Iamia sp. SCSIO 61187: one gene and its partner. The protein of the gene in region 2 binds, or shares a complex with, the protein of the main gene of each other region. Links are inferred from orthologs where the notes say so. Each region holds a gene or a part of one and is shown on either strand. Other genes may lie near its edges. The genes, in order: rpsJ and nusB.

Evidence for each region.
Region 1: the proteins of nusB (region 2) and rpsJ are in contact, whole or in part, in a solved structure (PDB 3D3B), measured with the Escherichia coli proteins. The link is inferred for Iamia sp. SCSIO 61187 from one-to-one orthologs.

What each region holds. Positions count from the first base shown.
Region 1 is NZ_CP050948.1:708,669-716,075, reverse strand. The notes cover bases 1,991-4,751. They hold rpsJ (30S ribosomal protein S10), read right to left. Parts: upstream 3,651-4,751; coding sequence 3,330-3,650; downstream 1,991-3,329. Other genes in these bases: tuf (elongation factor Tu), read right to left, coding at 3,667-4,751; rpsL (30S ribosomal protein S12), read right to left, coding at 2,939-3,307; HC251_RS03365 (ATP-dependent DNA ligase), read left to right, coding at 1,991-2,688. Also shown: rplC (50S ribosomal protein L3), read right to left, coding at 1-160; HC251_RS03370 (VOC family protein), read right to left, coding at 470-871; more of HC251_RS03365, read left to right, coding at 1,138-1,990; more of tuf, read right to left, coding at 4,752-4,854; fusA (elongation factor G), read right to left, coding at 4,913-6,994; rpsG (30S ribosomal protein S7), read right to left, coding at 7,147-7,407. UniProt on the Escherichia coli protein: Involved in the binding of tRNA to the ribosomes. Part of the processive rRNA transcription and antitermination complex (rrnTAC). The complex forms an RNA-chaperone ring around the RNA exit tunnel of RNA polymerase (RNAP).
Region 2 is NZ_CP050948.1:2,515,470-2,523,027, forward strand. What follows is about bases 3,817-6,728. They hold nusB (transcription antitermination factor NusB), read right to left. Parts: upstream 5,524-6,728; coding sequence 5,110-5,523; downstream 3,817-5,109. Other genes in these bases: HC251_RS12085 (hypothetical protein), read left to right, coding at 3,817-5,097; efp (elongation factor P), read right to left, coding at 5,516-6,076; HC251_RS12100 (M24 family metallopeptidase), read right to left, coding at 6,109-6,728. Outside these bases: bifunctional pyr operon transcriptional regulator/uracil phosphoribosyltransferase PyrR, read right to left, coding at 1-9; HC251_RS12070 (GNAT family N-acetyltransferase), read right to left, coding at 62-604; HC251_RS12075 (hypothetical protein), read left to right, coding at 685-1,155; HC251_RS12080 (hypothetical protein), read left to right, coding at 1,152-2,639; more of HC251_RS12085, read left to right, coding at 2,671-3,816; more of HC251_RS12100, read right to left, coding at 6,729-7,197; HC251_RS12105 (type II 3-dehydroquinate dehydratase), read right to left, coding at 7,227-7,558. UniProt on the Escherichia coli protein: Part of the processive rRNA transcription and antitermination complex (rrnTAC). The complex forms an RNA-chaperone ring around the RNA exit tunnel of RNA polymerase (RNAP).

The DNA of each region.
Region 1 (7,407 bases), 1.8 Mb from region 2 along the record:
ACGTGACCTGGAGGGCGGTGTAGCCGTCGCGCTCCTGGGTCTTGATCTTGACCACGCGGACCGGCTCGACCTGCAGGACGGTGACCGGGACGACGTTGCGATCGTCGTCCCAGATCTGCGTCATGCCGAGCTTGGACCCGACGATCGCTTTGGTTGCCATGTCTCTCTTCTCTCGCGGAGGAACGGAAGGTCCGTTCACGCGGACGCTCCGCTCGGGCGGGCCCGGCGGAGCGTGTCTCGGTTGTGCCACGGGGTTCCCTCGCTCGAGAGGGCGTCCGTGGACGTCGATTCAGCGCGCTCGGTACCGAACCTCTGGGGTCCCGTGCACGAGGGAGCCACTGTAGCGAGCCCCGCCCGGGGCTCCAAGCCCAGGTCCCCCACCGTGTCGGGCGGTGGTGCTATGACCCGGTCCTCACTCCGTTCGGACCGTGATCACGTCCTCCGACCCCACCCACCGCCCTGGAGGCCCTCACTCCGTTCGGACCGTCACCATCCAGAGGTGGCCGTCGGGGTCGGCGAGCAGACCCGAGTAGCCCCACCCGGTGGACGCCGGCTCGACCAGGACCTGGCCGCCGGCGGCCCGGGCCCGCTCGACGGCGGCGTCGACCTCGGCCTCGGTGGCCACGGCCCAGCTGAGCTGGCACTCGCTGGTGCCCGGCACCGCCGTCTCGTGGGGCGCGGTGACCCACCCGAACCCGCCCCGGGGGATCAGCACCAGGTGCACGTCGTCCCCCAGGACCAGGCGGAGGGGCTCGGGCACCCCGTCGTCGGCCGGTGCGCCCACGGCCTCGAGGCCCAGGCCCTCGGTGTAGAAGGCGAACGCGCGGCGGCGGTCCTCGATGGGCAGGCTGATGACGAACGGGCGGGGCATGGTCTCTCCTGGGGCTGCGGTCACCTCTTCGACCGGCGGGCCGCCCGAGGCTCATCGGCCCTCGGAGACGAGGCCCCGTTCCTGGTACCGATCGCGGCCCCACAGGCCCGGATCCGTACCCAGGACGAGCCCACACCAGCGTCTCGCCGTTCCTGGTACCGATCGTGGCCCCACGGGCCCGGGATCCGTACCGAGAACCGTGGTCGCCGCCGACGCCGCCTCGGGATGCGGGCGTCCCGGGCGGGGTGACCGGCCACACTGACGGGGTGTCGCTCGACGTCGCCACCCCCACCCCGTTCGCCGCCGTGGTGGCCACGTCGGCCACCGTGGCCGCCACGTCGTCCCGCACGGCCAAGCGCGACGCCATCGCCGCGCTGCTCCGCGAGCTCCGGCCCGACGAGATCGCCGTCGCCGTCGGGTTCCTCACCGGGGCGCCGCTCCAGGGGCGGATCGGCGTCGGCTGGCGGACCCTCCAGGCGGCGGCCCAGCCGCCGGCCGACGGGCCCACGCTCACGGTGCTCGAGGTCGACGCCGTCCTGACCGCCCTGGCCGGGCTCGGGGGCACCGGGTCCGGAACCGAGCGGCGGCGCCTCCTGGCGGACCTGCTGGGGCGGGCCACGGACGACGAGGCCGCGTTCCTCTTCGGCCTGGTCGGGGGCGAGCTGCGACAGGGCGCCCTGGCCGGGGTGATGGCCGACGCCGTGGCCCGGGCGGCCGAGGTGCCGACCCCGGTGGTGCGCCGGGCGGCCATGCTCGGCGGCGACCTGCCCGCCATCGCCCACGTCGCCCTCACCGCCGGGGCCGACGGCCTCGCCGCCGTGGGCCTGGAGCTGGGGCGCCCGGTGCAGCCGATGCTCGCCTCCACCGCCGAGTCGGTCGCCGGTGCCGTCGAGGACCTGGGCGACGCGGTGGTCGACTGGAAGCTGGACGGCATCCGCATCCAGGTCCACCGGGACGGCGACGACGTGCGGGTCTGGACCCGCAACCTCAACGAGATCACGGGGCGCCTGCCCGAGGTGATCGCCCTGGTGCGCGCCCTCCCGGCGGACCGCCTGGTCCTCGACGGCGAGGCCCTGGTGGTCGACGAGGCCCTGCGCCCGGTCCTGTTCCAGGACACCGCCAGCCGGATCGGGGCCGAGGGTGGGCCGGCTCCGACCGCGGTCCGGCCCTGGTTCTTCGACCTCGTCCACCGCGACGGAACCGACCTGGTCGACGCCCCCCTCCACGAGCGACGGGCGGCCTTGGCCGAGGTGGCCGGCGAGTGGCAGATCCCGGGCACCCGCACGTCGGACCCGGCCGCCGCCGCTGCCGTCCTCGACGACGCCCTGGCCGCCGGGCATGAGGGGGTGGTCGTGAAGGGGGCGTCGACGCCGTACGAGGCCGGCCGCCGGGGCAAGGCGTGGCGCAAGGTGAAGCCGGTCCACACCCTGGACCTCGTCGTGCTGGCCGCCGAGTGGGGCCACGGCCGGCGCCGGGGCTGGCTCTCGAACCTCCACCTCGGCGCCCGCGGCGAGGGCGACGCCGGCCTCGTCATGGTGGGCAAGACGTTCAAGGGCATGACCGACGAGGTGCTGGCGTGGCAGACGCAGGCCCTCCAGGCGATCGCCACCGGCGACGAGCGCACCGACGAGGCGCACATCGTGCACGTGCGACCCGAGCTGGTGGTCGAGGTGGCGGTCGACGGGGTCCAGCGGTCGACCCGCTACGCCGGTGGCGTCGCCCTCCGGTTCGCCCGCCTCGTCCGCTACCGCCCGGACAAGGACCCGGCCGACGCCGACACGCTCCGGGCGGTCCGGGCCCTCGGCCTCAGGGACTGATCGGCCCGCTCCCGAACCAGAGTCGGATCCGGCGCTCCCGGGCGTCGGGGGGCGGCCCCCGCCGCCGGTCCCGCGACGGTGTCGGCGTCGTCGCACTCGACCACTCGACCGTCGGGCAGGTCGTCCGGGCCCCCGATCGCCGGCTGAGGCAGGGTGGCCCGGACGCGACGAAGGCCCGCCCGGAGGCAGGCCTTCATCGTGCTGCTCGAGGAGGAGATCGAGCGGAGCGAGATCTCCGACGAGAGAGGGGCTAGCCCTTCTTGGTGCCGTAGCGGCTGCGGGCGTTGGCCCGGTTGGGCACGGCGTTGGCGTCGAGGGCGCCCCGGATGATCTTGTAGTTCACACCCGAGAGGTCCCAGCGGCGGGCGCCCTGGATGAGCACCATGGAGTGCTCCTGCAGGTTGTGGCCCTCGCCGGGGATGTAGGCGGTGACCGTCTGGCCGGTGCTGAGCCGCACCCGGGCCACCTTGCGGAGGGCCGAGTTGGGCTTGCGGGGCGTCACCGTGGTGACGCGGGTGCACACGCCGCGGAGCTGGGGGTGCCCCGACAGGGCCGGGGTCTTGCTCTTCTTGCGACGGGCCTTCCGCGGCTTGCGGATGAGCTGGTTCGTGGTGGGCATGGTGCTGGCCTTCCGATCCCGGCTACGCCGTCTGGATCTTGATCTCGATGTCGACGCCCGCCGGCAGCTCGAGCCGCTGGAGGGAGTCGACGGTCTTCGGCGAGGGCTCGAGGATGTCGAGGAGGCGCTTGTGGATGCGCATCTCGAAGTGCTCCCGGGAGTCCTTGTACTTGTGGGGCGAACGGATCACGGTGTAGCGGTGCTTCTCGGTCGGGAGGGGCACCGGTCCACGGACGGTCGCCTGGGTGCGGAGCACCGTCTCGACGATCTTCTTGGTGGACTGGTCGATGATCTCGTGGTCGTACGCCTTGAGGCGGATCCGGATCTTCTGGGAGTCGGCCATGTGTGGGGTCTCAGCTCTACTTGGTGATCTTGGTGACGCGGCCGGAGCCGACGGTGCGTCCACCCTCGCGGATGGCGAAGCGGAGGCCCTCTTCCATGGCGATGGGGTGGATGAGCTCGACGCTCATGGAGGTGTTGTCGCCGGGCATGGCCATCTCGGTCCCCTCCGGCAAGGTGATGGTGCCGGTGATGTCGGTGGTCCGGAAGAAGAACTGGGGCCGGTAGTTGTTGAAGAACGGCTTGTGCCGGCCGCCCTCGTCCTTGGTCAGCACGTACACCTCGCCCTCGAAGTCCGAGTGCGGCGTGATGCTGCCCGGCTTGGCCAGGACCTGACCCCGCTCGACGTCTTCCTTCTTCGTGCCCCGCAACAGAGCGCCGATGTTGTCACCGGCCTGGCCCTGGTCGAGGAGCTTGCGGAACATCTCCACCCCGGTGCAGGTCGTCTTCTGGGTGTCACGGATCCCGACGATCTCGATCTCGTCACCGGTGTGGATCGCCCCCTGCTCGACCTTGCCGGTCACCACCGTCCCACGCCCGGTGATCGAGAACACATCCTCGATCGGCATCAAGAACGGCTTGTCGATGTCACGGGTCGGCTCGGGCACGAAGCTGTCGACCGCGTCCATCAGCTCCATCACCTGAGCAGCCGCATCAGCATCGCCCTCGAGGGCCTTGAGCGCCGAGACCCGGACCACCGGAGTGTCATCACCGGGGAACTCGTACTCGGTCAACAGCTCACGGACCTCCATGTCGACGAGCTCCAACAGCTCCTCGTCATCGACCATGTCGACCTTGTTCAACGCCACCACGATCGAGGGCACCCCGACCTGACGGGCCAACAGCACGTGCTCCCGGGTCTGGGGCATCGGACCATCGGTCGCCGCCACCACCAAGATCGCCCCGTCGACCTGAGCCGCACCGGTGATCATGTTCTTGATGTAGTCAGCGTGACCCGGCATGTCGACATGGGCGTAGTGACGGTTCGCCGTCTCGTACTCCACATGCGAGATGTTGATCGTGATCCCCCGCTGACGCTCCTCAGGAGCCTTGTCGATCATGTCGAACGGGGTGAAGGCCGTGGTCGGGTCGGCCTCGTGCAACGTCTTGGTGATCGCCGCAGTGAGGGTGGTCTTGCCGTGGTCGATGTGACCCATCGTCCCGATGTTCAGGTGCGGCTTGGACCGGTCGAACTTCTCCTTGGCCATTCTCGTTCTTTCCTCAGGTGTCTTGACAGTGGACTTGCAGGTACGGGACGTGCGGGGGCTACTCGCCCCGGATGCGCTTGACGATCTCTTCCTGGACGGAAGCCGGCGTCTGCTGGTACGAGTCGAACTGCATCGTGTACGTGGCCCGACCCTGGGTCCGCGAACGCAGGTCGGTAGCGTAACCGAACATCTCCGACAGGGGCACGGTGGCGTTGACCACCTGGCTGTTGCCGCGCTGCTCCATGCCGCCGATCTTCCCTCGACGGGAGGACAGGTCGCCGATGACGTCGCCCATGTAGTCCTCGGGGGTGACGACCTCGACCGACATGATCGGCTCGAGCAGGACGGGCTTGGCCTTGCGGGCCGCCTCGCGGAACCCCATGGTGCCGGCGATCTTGAACGCCATCTCCGAGGAGTCGACGTCGTGGGCCGAGCCGTCGACCAGGCGGGCCCGGACGTCGACGGTCGGGAACCCGGCGAGCACGCCGGTGGTCATGGCCGCCTGCATGCCGGCATCGACCGAGGGGATGAACTCCTTGGGGATGCGGCCGCCGGTGATCTTGTCCTCGAACTGGTAGCCGCCACCGGGGCCGGTGGGCTCGAGCTCGATGACGATGTGGGCGAACTGGCCCGAGCCACCGGTCTGCTTGACGTGCCGGTAGACGACCTTGCCGGTGTTCTCGGTGATGGTCTCGCGGTAGGCGACCTGCGGCTTGCCGACGGTGGCGTCGACGCTGAACTCCCGCAGCATGCGGTCGACCAGCACCTCGAGGTGCAGCTCGCCCATGCCGGAGATGACGGTCTCGCCGGTCTCCTCGTCGGAGCGGACCTGGAAGGTCGGGTCCTCCTCGGAGAGCGAGTAGAGGGCCTTGCCCATCTTGTCCTGGTCGGCCTTGGTCTTGGGCTCGACGGCGACGTGGATCACGGGCTCGGGGAACTCGAGGCTCTCGAGGATGACCGGGGCCTTCTCGTCGCACAGGGTGTCGCCGGTGCGGGTGTCCTTGAAGCCGATGCCGGCGACGATGTCGCCCACGCCGACGCTGTCGAGGTCCTCGCGGTTGTTGGCGTGCATGAGCAGCAGCCGGCCCACCCGCTCCTTCTTGGAGGTGCGGGTGTTGAGGACGGTGCCGCCCTTCTCCAGCGAGCCGGAGTAGACGCGGAAGTAGGTCAGCTTGCCGTGGGGGTCGGCCACGATCTTGAAGGCCAGGGCGGCGAAGGGCTCGTCGGCCGACGGCTTGCGCACGACCTCCTCGTTGCCCTTGGGCGACATGCCCTCGACCGGCGGGGTCTCGAGCGGCGACGGCAGGTAGTCGACGACGGCGTCGAGCAGCTGCTGGACGCCCTTGTTCTTGAACGCCGAGCCGAGCAGCACGGGGACGAGGCCGTCGTTGATCGTGGCGTTGCGGATGACGGCGCGGATCTCCGAGGGCGGGATCTCGGCCTCGTCGAGGATCTTCTCCATGAGGGCGTCGTCGTAGTTCGACAGGACGTCCATCAGCTCTTCGCGGTACTGGTCGGCCTGGTCCTGGAGGTCGGCCGGGATGTCGACGGCCTCGTAGGGCGAGTCCTTGTCGTCGCCCTTCCACTGGATCGCCTTCATCTCGACCAGGTCGACGATGCCGGAGAAGTTGCCCTCGCTGCCGATCGGGAGCTGGAGGATGGCGGTGGTGGCGCCGAGGCGGTCGACGATGGAGTCGGCCGCCTTGAAGAAGTCGGCGCCCAGGCGGTCGAGCTTGTTGACGAAGCACATCCGCGGGACGCGGTACTTGTCGGCCTGCTTCCAGACGGTCTCGGTCTGGGGCTCGACGCCGGCGACGCCGTCGAACACGGCGACGGCCCCGTCGAGGACGCGCAGGGAGCGCTCGACCTCGACGGTGAAGTCGACGTGGCCGGGCGTGTCGATGATGTTGATGCGGTGGTCGCGCCAGAAGGTGGTGGTGGCGGCCGAGGTGATGGTGATGCCGCGCTCTTGCTCCTGGGCCATGTGGTCCATGACCGCGCCGCCCTCGTGGACCTCACCGATCTTGTAGCTCTTGCCGGTGTAGTAGAGGATCCGCTCGGTCGTGGTCGTCTTGCCCGCGTCGATGTGGGCCATGATCCCGATGTTGCGGTAGCGATCGAGGGGGGCGGTCTTCGCCATCTTCTTCTCAGTTCGTAGGGCTGGGTGCTCGGGTGAGCGGGTTCAGGGAGCGGTGGGTTGTCGCGGGCCGGGGCCGGACATGCGACGACCGGGCGGCGGCTGAGCCGGGCCCGGTCGCACGCTGGCCGGGGTGACCCCCGGTCGTCAGGGGCCTACCAGCGGTAGTGGGCGAACGCCTTGTTCGACTCGGCCATCTTGTGCATGTCCTCGCGGCGCTTCACGGCCGCGCCGATGCCGTTGGAGGCATCGAGGATCTCGTTGGCGAGGCGCTCGGACATGGTCTTCTCGCGGCGCTGGCGGGCGTAGCCGACGAGCCAGCGGATGGCGAGGGCGGTGGCCCGGCGGGGCCGGACCTCGATCGGCACCTGGTAGGTGGCGCCACCGACGCGGCGGCTCTTGACCTCGAGCGACGG
Region 2 (7,558 bases):
CTCGGCCATCTCTCTCCCGCCGTGCGGGCCTCACCGGACCCGCTTCACGGCGTCGTCGACCCTACACGGGGGGTCGCGCCGTGGCCCACAGGTCCCGGTCGGCACCGAGCGGGCCGAGCCGGGCGAGGCCGACGGCCCGGGCCACGCCGGCCGAGGCGGTGTCGCCCCGGCCGATCCGGGCCACCAGGCGGGGGACCCCGAGGTCGTCGCCGGCCCACCGGGTGAGGAGGCCCGCGGCGGCGGTGGCCACGCCGCGACGGCGGTGCGGGGGCCGGACCCACCACCCGACCTCGACCTCGTCGCGGGCAGCCCCGGCCGCCGTCAGCCGGAGCGGGGCCAGCCCCACCTCGCCCCACACGTCGGCGCCGTCGACGGGCCCGACCACCAGGTCGAGGGAGAGCCCGACCTCGCGGCGCGCCGCGGCGCCCTCGATCCAGCGGCGGGCGTCCGCCTCGGTGCCCGACCCGGGCACGGTCGCCTGGGCGGCGATGTCGGGGACCGCCCACGCCTCGGCCAGGGCCGGCGCGTCGTCGACGGTCCACGGGCGGAGGCGCAGGCCCACGGCGGCGGACACCAGCGGCGGGGCCGGGAGCGGGAACGCCATGGCGGCGAGTCTCGCAGCCCGTCCGACCAGGCCCGGAGCGTCGCCCCAGCCGGCGCCGTACCGGTGGTACCGTCGCCGGCTTGGCCCGTCTCCGCCCGTCAGCCGCGCCCACCACGTCCCTGGTCTCCGGGGCCGTCGGCGGCGTCCTGCTGCTGGGGTCGACGTTCCTGCCCTGGTCCCGGGAGGGCGCCGGGTCCGCCATCGCCCTGCGCCGCATCGGCGACCTCGTGCTCTCCGGCACGGTCGACGCCCTGGTGCCCCGCTGGGCCGGCGTCACCGTGTACCTGATCCCGCTGGGGGGCGCCGTCCTCCTCGTCGGCACCGGTCTGGGCGGGCGGGTCGGATCGGTCATCGGCGCCGTCGGCGTGGCCCTCGCCGCCGCCGGCACCGCCCTCGCCCTCGCCGCCCTGGACCGCCTCCCGCGCTCCGGGGTGGGTGGGGGCACCGTTGCTGCCTGCGCAGGCGCGATGCTGGGCACGCTCGGCGCCGGCGCCGGGTGGCACGCACACCGGCCCGCTGTCCACGACCCCCGAGGGGACGACCCGACATGACCTACCCCCCACCTCCGCCCCCCGGACCCTGGAACCCGGGGCAGGGATCGCCGCCCCCCGGGGGACCGCCCCCGCCCGGGCCGGGCGGGTACCCGCCGCCGGGACCGCCGCCCCCACCGGGCTTCCCGCCGCCGGGGCCCACCCCACCGCCGCAGCCCGGCTACCCCGGGGGCCCCACGCCCCCGCCGCCCCCGCCCGGCGGCACCCCGCCCCCCGGGGGCCCGCCGCCCGGACCCGGCGCGCCGCCGCCCGGGTCGGGCTTCCCGCCACCGGGGCCGCCCGCCGGTCCGCCGAAGAAGAAGAGCCGCCTGCCGCTCGTCCTCGCCCTCGGCGTGGTGGCGGTCGTCGTGATCGCCGCCCTCGCCGTGGTCGGCCTGACGGTCCTCGGCGGCGACGACGTCGAGGCCGGGCCCGGGATGCAGGACATGACCGGTGAGGTGGTCGCCGTCGAGGAGACCCGCGCCCAGGTCGCGACGGCGGTGACCGACGCCGACACCGGGGCCCTGGCCACGCTCGCCGCCGACTCCCCCGAGGCGTTCGAGGAGACGACCGACGCCGTGATCGGGGAGGCCACCACCGCGTCGGTCGGCCGCTCCGGGTACGCCGTGTTCACCTTCGAGGCCTTCGTCGACGAGAGCTACACGATCGCCACCGAGCTCGTCGAGGGCGACGGCGACCTCGCCACCGCCATCCTCCCGCCCGAGGGCGGCTCGCCGGTCGCCCCGGCCGACACCCTCGACGTCACCGTCGACGGCCCGCACCGGCTGATCGTGGCGGGGGGCGAGGACGACGCCGAGGTGAGCGTGACGGTCAAGCAGGTCGAGATCATCCCCGTCGACCTCAGCGTGCCCGGCTCGCTCGACGACGAGCTGGCCGAGCCCGGGGACGCCATCGCCTACGAGCTCGAGGCCGAGAGCGGCGCCCACTACGTCGTCGACATCGACAACACCGATCTCACCACCACCGTCACCGGTCCGGACGGGCAGCCGGTGCCGACCGAGCCCGACATCGACACCGGGACGCCGCGGTTCGTGGCCGATCAGACCGGGCCCTACCGGGTGACGATCAGCGGCGGCGACGAGGGGACGACCGGCAGCTACACGATCGAGATCTTCGAGGTCGCCGAGTTCTTCTTCTACTACGACGGTCAGGCCGGCAACGACCTCACCCTCGAGCGGACCACCGAGCAGTTCCCGGCGCCCATCGACCAGGAGGAGCAGCGGGCCCACTTCTGCCTCTTCCTGCGCGAGGGCATCACCATGAACCTCGACATCCGGGTCACCAGCGCCACCCTCGACATGGGCATCGACGTCTTCGACCAGACCGACAGCGGCCCGCTCCGCGACCGCGTCAACGACCACGGCCCGGGCCAGAGCGAGGTCTGGTCCGTGACGGCCCAGACCGACATGCGCCGCTGCTTCCAGCTCTGGGCCGTCGACTTCACCGCCGGTGAGTTCATCGTCGACTTCACCACGGAGGGCTGATGGGGTCCCCAGAGCCACGAGGGACCTGGTCATGAGCTCGACGCCGCCATCGGACGACCAGCCGACGCCGGCCTGGCCCAGCCCCCGCCGCCCGGCGGGCCCGACCCCCCCACCCCCACCCCCGGCGTCCCCGCCGACGATCCCGGTCGGGTCGCCCCCGGGCGCCCCGGCCCCCGGCTCCCCTCCCCCGCCCCCGAGCCCCACCGCCCCGGCCTACGGCTCACCGCCGCCGCCGGGCCCGGCCGTCCCACCGCCCCCTCCCTATGGGCCCCCGGGTGCGCCCGGCGGCCCCCCCGCGGCCCCGACCCCTCCGGGGTGGGCCGCCCCGCCCGGCCCGACACCCCCACCGGGGACGCCGGCCCCGGCCCGCTCGCACACCGGTCTGGCCCTGGCCCTCGTCGCCGTCGGCGTCCTGGCGGTGGCGGCCGTCGGGTTCCTCGTCGTGCGGGCCGCCACCGGCGGCGGCGGGGGTGCGTCGAGCCCCGAGGCCGCGGTCGAGGAGCTGGCCGAGGCGCTCGAGGCCGAGGACCCCATCGCCGCCCTCGACGCCATGGACCCCGGCGAGGTCGAGGCCCTCACCGACGTGGTGGAGTCGGCCTCGGAGCGGGCCGCCGAGCTCGGGTTCTCGCCCGAGGAGAAGACCTTCGGCGGCGTCGACATCGGCCTCACCGGCACCCGGTACGAGGTCGACGAGCTGGGCGACGGCGTCGCCCGGGTGACCATCGTCGAGGGGTCGGCCCGCGTCAGCATCGACCGGGACGGCCTCGGCGAGGTGACCGGGGCGATCGTCGACGCCGAGGACCCCGAGTCCGACACCACCACGCTCGACGCCTCCGACCTGGCGGTCGAGGGCGACGAGGGCGAGGTCGAGCCCTTCGTCATGACCGTCCGACGCGGCGGGGGCTGGTACGTCAGCCCGACCTACACCGCGGCCCAGTACGCCGTCGACCTCGTCGGCCTGGCCGACCCGGACGTCCCCGGCCCCGACGCCGGGGAGGGCGCCGACAGCCCCGAGGCGGCCATCGAGGCCGTGCTCCTGGGCGCGGCCGGGGCCGACGGCGACGCCGTCGGCGACCTGGTCTCGGGCGAGACCGGCGAGGCCGTCCGCACCTACCGCGGTGCCCTCGAGGAGTGGGTCGGCGAGGGCATCGAGGACTCCTCGGCCGAGATCGACTCGCTCGAGACCGAGGTCGCCAACCGCGACGCCGGCGGCCGGCGCGTCGTCGTCACCGAGCTCGAGGGCCGGGTCGAGTGGACGAACGCCGATGGCGAGAGCGGGGAGTCCACCGTCGCCTGGGACGGCACCTGCCTCGACGTCACCGACGCCGACACCGGCGACGGCGACGAGATGGACGCCGCCGCCCCCGAGTCCGCCTTCTGCCTCACCGAGGCCTGGGGCCGTCTGGGTGTCGACGAGCTGGCGGTCGTGGTCGTCGAGGAGGACGGCGGCTGGCGGGTGGACCCGCTGGCCACCGTCACCGACTACGCCGCAGCCATCGTCCCCGAGCTGACGCAGAGCCACGTCCTCCGGGTGCTCGGCATCCCCGAGGCGGCCGAGCCGACGGCGGAGATCAGCGCCGGCGAGCCCACGACGGTGGAGCTGGACGAGGCCGGCGTGGCCGTGCTCTCGGCGACGATCGCCGAGGGCGAGCGCTTCACCGTCACCACCGAGGCCGAGGGTGAGGGCGAGATCGGTGCCTACCTCGTCGCCCCCGACGGCGACATCGACCCCGCCTTCACCATCGTCGAGCCCGAGGTGGCCGGCACCTACGAGCTGGTCGTCTTCACCGAGGCCTGGGCGCCGAGCGAGGTCACCGTCGGCCTCAGCACCGTGCAGGAGGAGCCCATCGCCGTCGGCGACGTCGTCGACGGCGAGCTGGCGTCCGGCAGCGAGGTCGTCGAGTACGCCGCCGACCTCGACGAGGACACGTCCTACGCCGTCGGCTTCGACAACGACGAGCTGGGCCTCGAGGTCATCGACCCCGACGGCCTGGCCCTGGAGCTCACCGAGGACGACGACCCCGACTCCAACGTCCGGACCTTCACCACCGGTGACGCGGGCACCTACCGGATCCGCGTCGACGGCGGCGACGACCGCTCACCCGGCACCTACGGCCTGACGCTCGACGAGGCCGTCCCGTTCGTCCTCGGCGACGGCACCACGGCGACGGCGCAGGGCCAGATCGACGGGCCGTCGGACGAGCAGTTCATCGACCTCGAGGTCCGGGGCGGCGCGTCCGTCGGCGTCACCGTCACCACGACCGCCCCCGGCTTCGACATCGTCGTGATCCTCCGGGACCCGATCGACGACACCGAGATCGAGCGCTACGACGACCGGGGGCCCGGCGAGGCCGAGTCGATCATCTTCACCCCGGACGTCGACACGACGTGGCGCATCTCGGTCGTGGGGCGCAACGACAGCACCGGCGCCTTCACCGTGGAGGCCTTCGAGGAGTGACGGCGACCCGGCTCAGGCCCCGCGCTGCTCGGAGGCGACGGCGGCCAGCACCCCGTTGACGAAGCGACCCGAGTCGTCGGTCGAGAAGCGCTTGGCCAGCTCGACGGCCTCGTTGATGATCACGTTCGGCGGCACGTCGGGCCGGTGGCACAGCTCGTAGGACGCCATGCGGAGGATGGTGCGATCGAGGGCGGGCATGCGCTCGACCGTCCACCCCCGGGCGTGGCGGCCGATGATCTCGTCGAGGGCGTCGCGGTGGTCGGCGACGCCGGTGACCACGTCGGCGGCGTACTCGTCGACCTCGATGGGCTGGGCGTCGAGCACCGCGGTGCCCGGGGTGTCCTTGGCCTCGGCCTCGTAGAGCAGGCCGAGGGCCCGCTCGCGCGCCTCGCGCCGGGACCCCACCCCGCCGGGGCGGTCAGGCACGGGTGATGTACTCGCCGGAGCGGGTGTCGACCTTGAGGGCGTCGCCGATGTTGACGAACAGCGGGACCTGGAGGGTGTGGCCGGTCTCGAGGGTCGCCGGCTTGGTGGCGCCCGAGACGCGGTCGCCCTGGATGCCGGGCTCGGTGTCGGCGACCTTCAGCTCCACGGCCGCCGGCAGCTCGCTGCCCACGATCTCGTCGCCGTGCATCTGGAGCTCGACGGTGGCCCCGTCGACCAGGAACTTGGCCGTGTCGCCCAGGGCGGCGGGGCCGACGTGCAGCTGCTCGTAGGAGGCGTTGTCCATGAAGACGTAGTCGTCGCCGTCGCGGTAGAGGTACTGCATCTCGCGCTTGTCGATGGTGACCCGCTCGACCTTCTCCCCGGCCCGGAAGGTCTTCTCCACCACCGAGCCGGTGCGGACGTTGCGCAGCTTGGTCCGGACGAAGGCGGGGCCCTTGCCCGGCTTGACGTGCTGGAACTCGACGACCTGGAGGAGCTTGCCGTCCTGGTCGAGGACCATGCCGTTCTTGAGGTCGTTGGTGGTGGTGGCCATCGGTGTTCCTCGTGGTGGGGATCTGGCGCGCCTCAGGCGGGCGCGGGGCTGGGGTCCTTGGGGGCGAGGGTGAGGGTCGAGCACCCCTCGTCGGTGACGACCACCGTGTCCTCGATGCGCACGCCGCCGTGGTCGGGGAGGTAGACCCCGGGCTCGACGGTGACGACGTGGCCGGCTGCGAGTGTAGCGGTGGAGACCCTCGAGACCCGAGGGTCCTCGTGGATCACCAGCCCCACCCCGTGGCCGGTGCCGTGCCCGAAGGCATCGGCCCAGCCCGCCTCGGCGATGACGTCGCGGCAGGTGCGGTCCACCTCGCGCGCCTCCACCCCGGCCCGCACGGCGGCCACGCCGGCCTGCTGGGCGGCGAGGACGACGTCGTACATCCGCTGCTGGGTCGCCGTGGCCTCGCCCACCATGAACGTGCGGGTCATGTCGGAGTGGTACCCGTCGACCAGGGCCCCGAAGTCGATGACCACGAGGTCCCCGTCGACGATGCGCCGATCGCCCGGCCGGTGGTGCGGTCGGGCCCCGTTGGGGCCGGAGGCCACGATCGTCTCGAAGCTGACGCCGTCGGCACCCAGGCGGCGCATCTCGGTGTCGAGGGCGAAGCCCACCTCGGTCTCGGTCGGCCCCCCGTTGAGCATGGGGGCGATGGTGACCAGGGCGGCGTCGGCGAGGGCCGCGGCCCGGGCCAGCCGGGCCACCTCCCCGGCGTCCTTGACCTGCCGGGGCCCCTCGACCACGCCGTCGGTGGCGACCAGGTCCGCCGTCCACGGCGCGCCCGCCACCCGCCGCTGGTCGGCCCACGAGATGGAGGCCGCCTCCAGGCCGAGGCGGATGGGGCCGGCCGCGGCGGCGAGCGTCGCGTCCTGCTCCTTGATCGTGGCGCCGACGGCGACCTCGGCGACGGCGCCGCACGCGCCGATCTGGTCGGGCGCCTGGACCGCGTAGCGGCCGTCGGTGACGAGCAGCATCCGCTCGGCCGTCACCAGGAGGCGGCCCGCCGACCCGGTGAAGCCGGTCAGGTACCGCACGTTGCTGAGATCGGTGACCAGCAGGGCGTCGATGGCGGCGGCGTCGAAGCCGGCCCGCACCCGGTCGGCCCGGCCGGCCACGTCCATCGGCGGCAGCGGCGTGGCGAGGTCGGCCGTCACGACGGCTCCCCGGCGGCACGCTCCGCCTCGGAGCCGTTCCCTGCATCCCGGGCCAGAAGGCCGGCGGTGGCATCGAGGGCGAGGCGGTAGCCGTCACCGCCGAAGCCGGCGACGGTGCCGGCGGCGACGGGGGCGATCACCGAGGTGTGCCGCCAGGGCTCGCGGCCGCCCGGGTTCGAGAGGTGGAGCTCGACGACCGGCCCGTCGAAGGCGGCCAGGGCGTCGTGCAGCGACCAGCCGTAGTGGGTCAGGGCGCCGGCGTTGATCACGATGGCGGCGGCCCGCCCCCGGGCCCCGTGGATCGCCTCGACCAGCTCCCCCTCGTGGT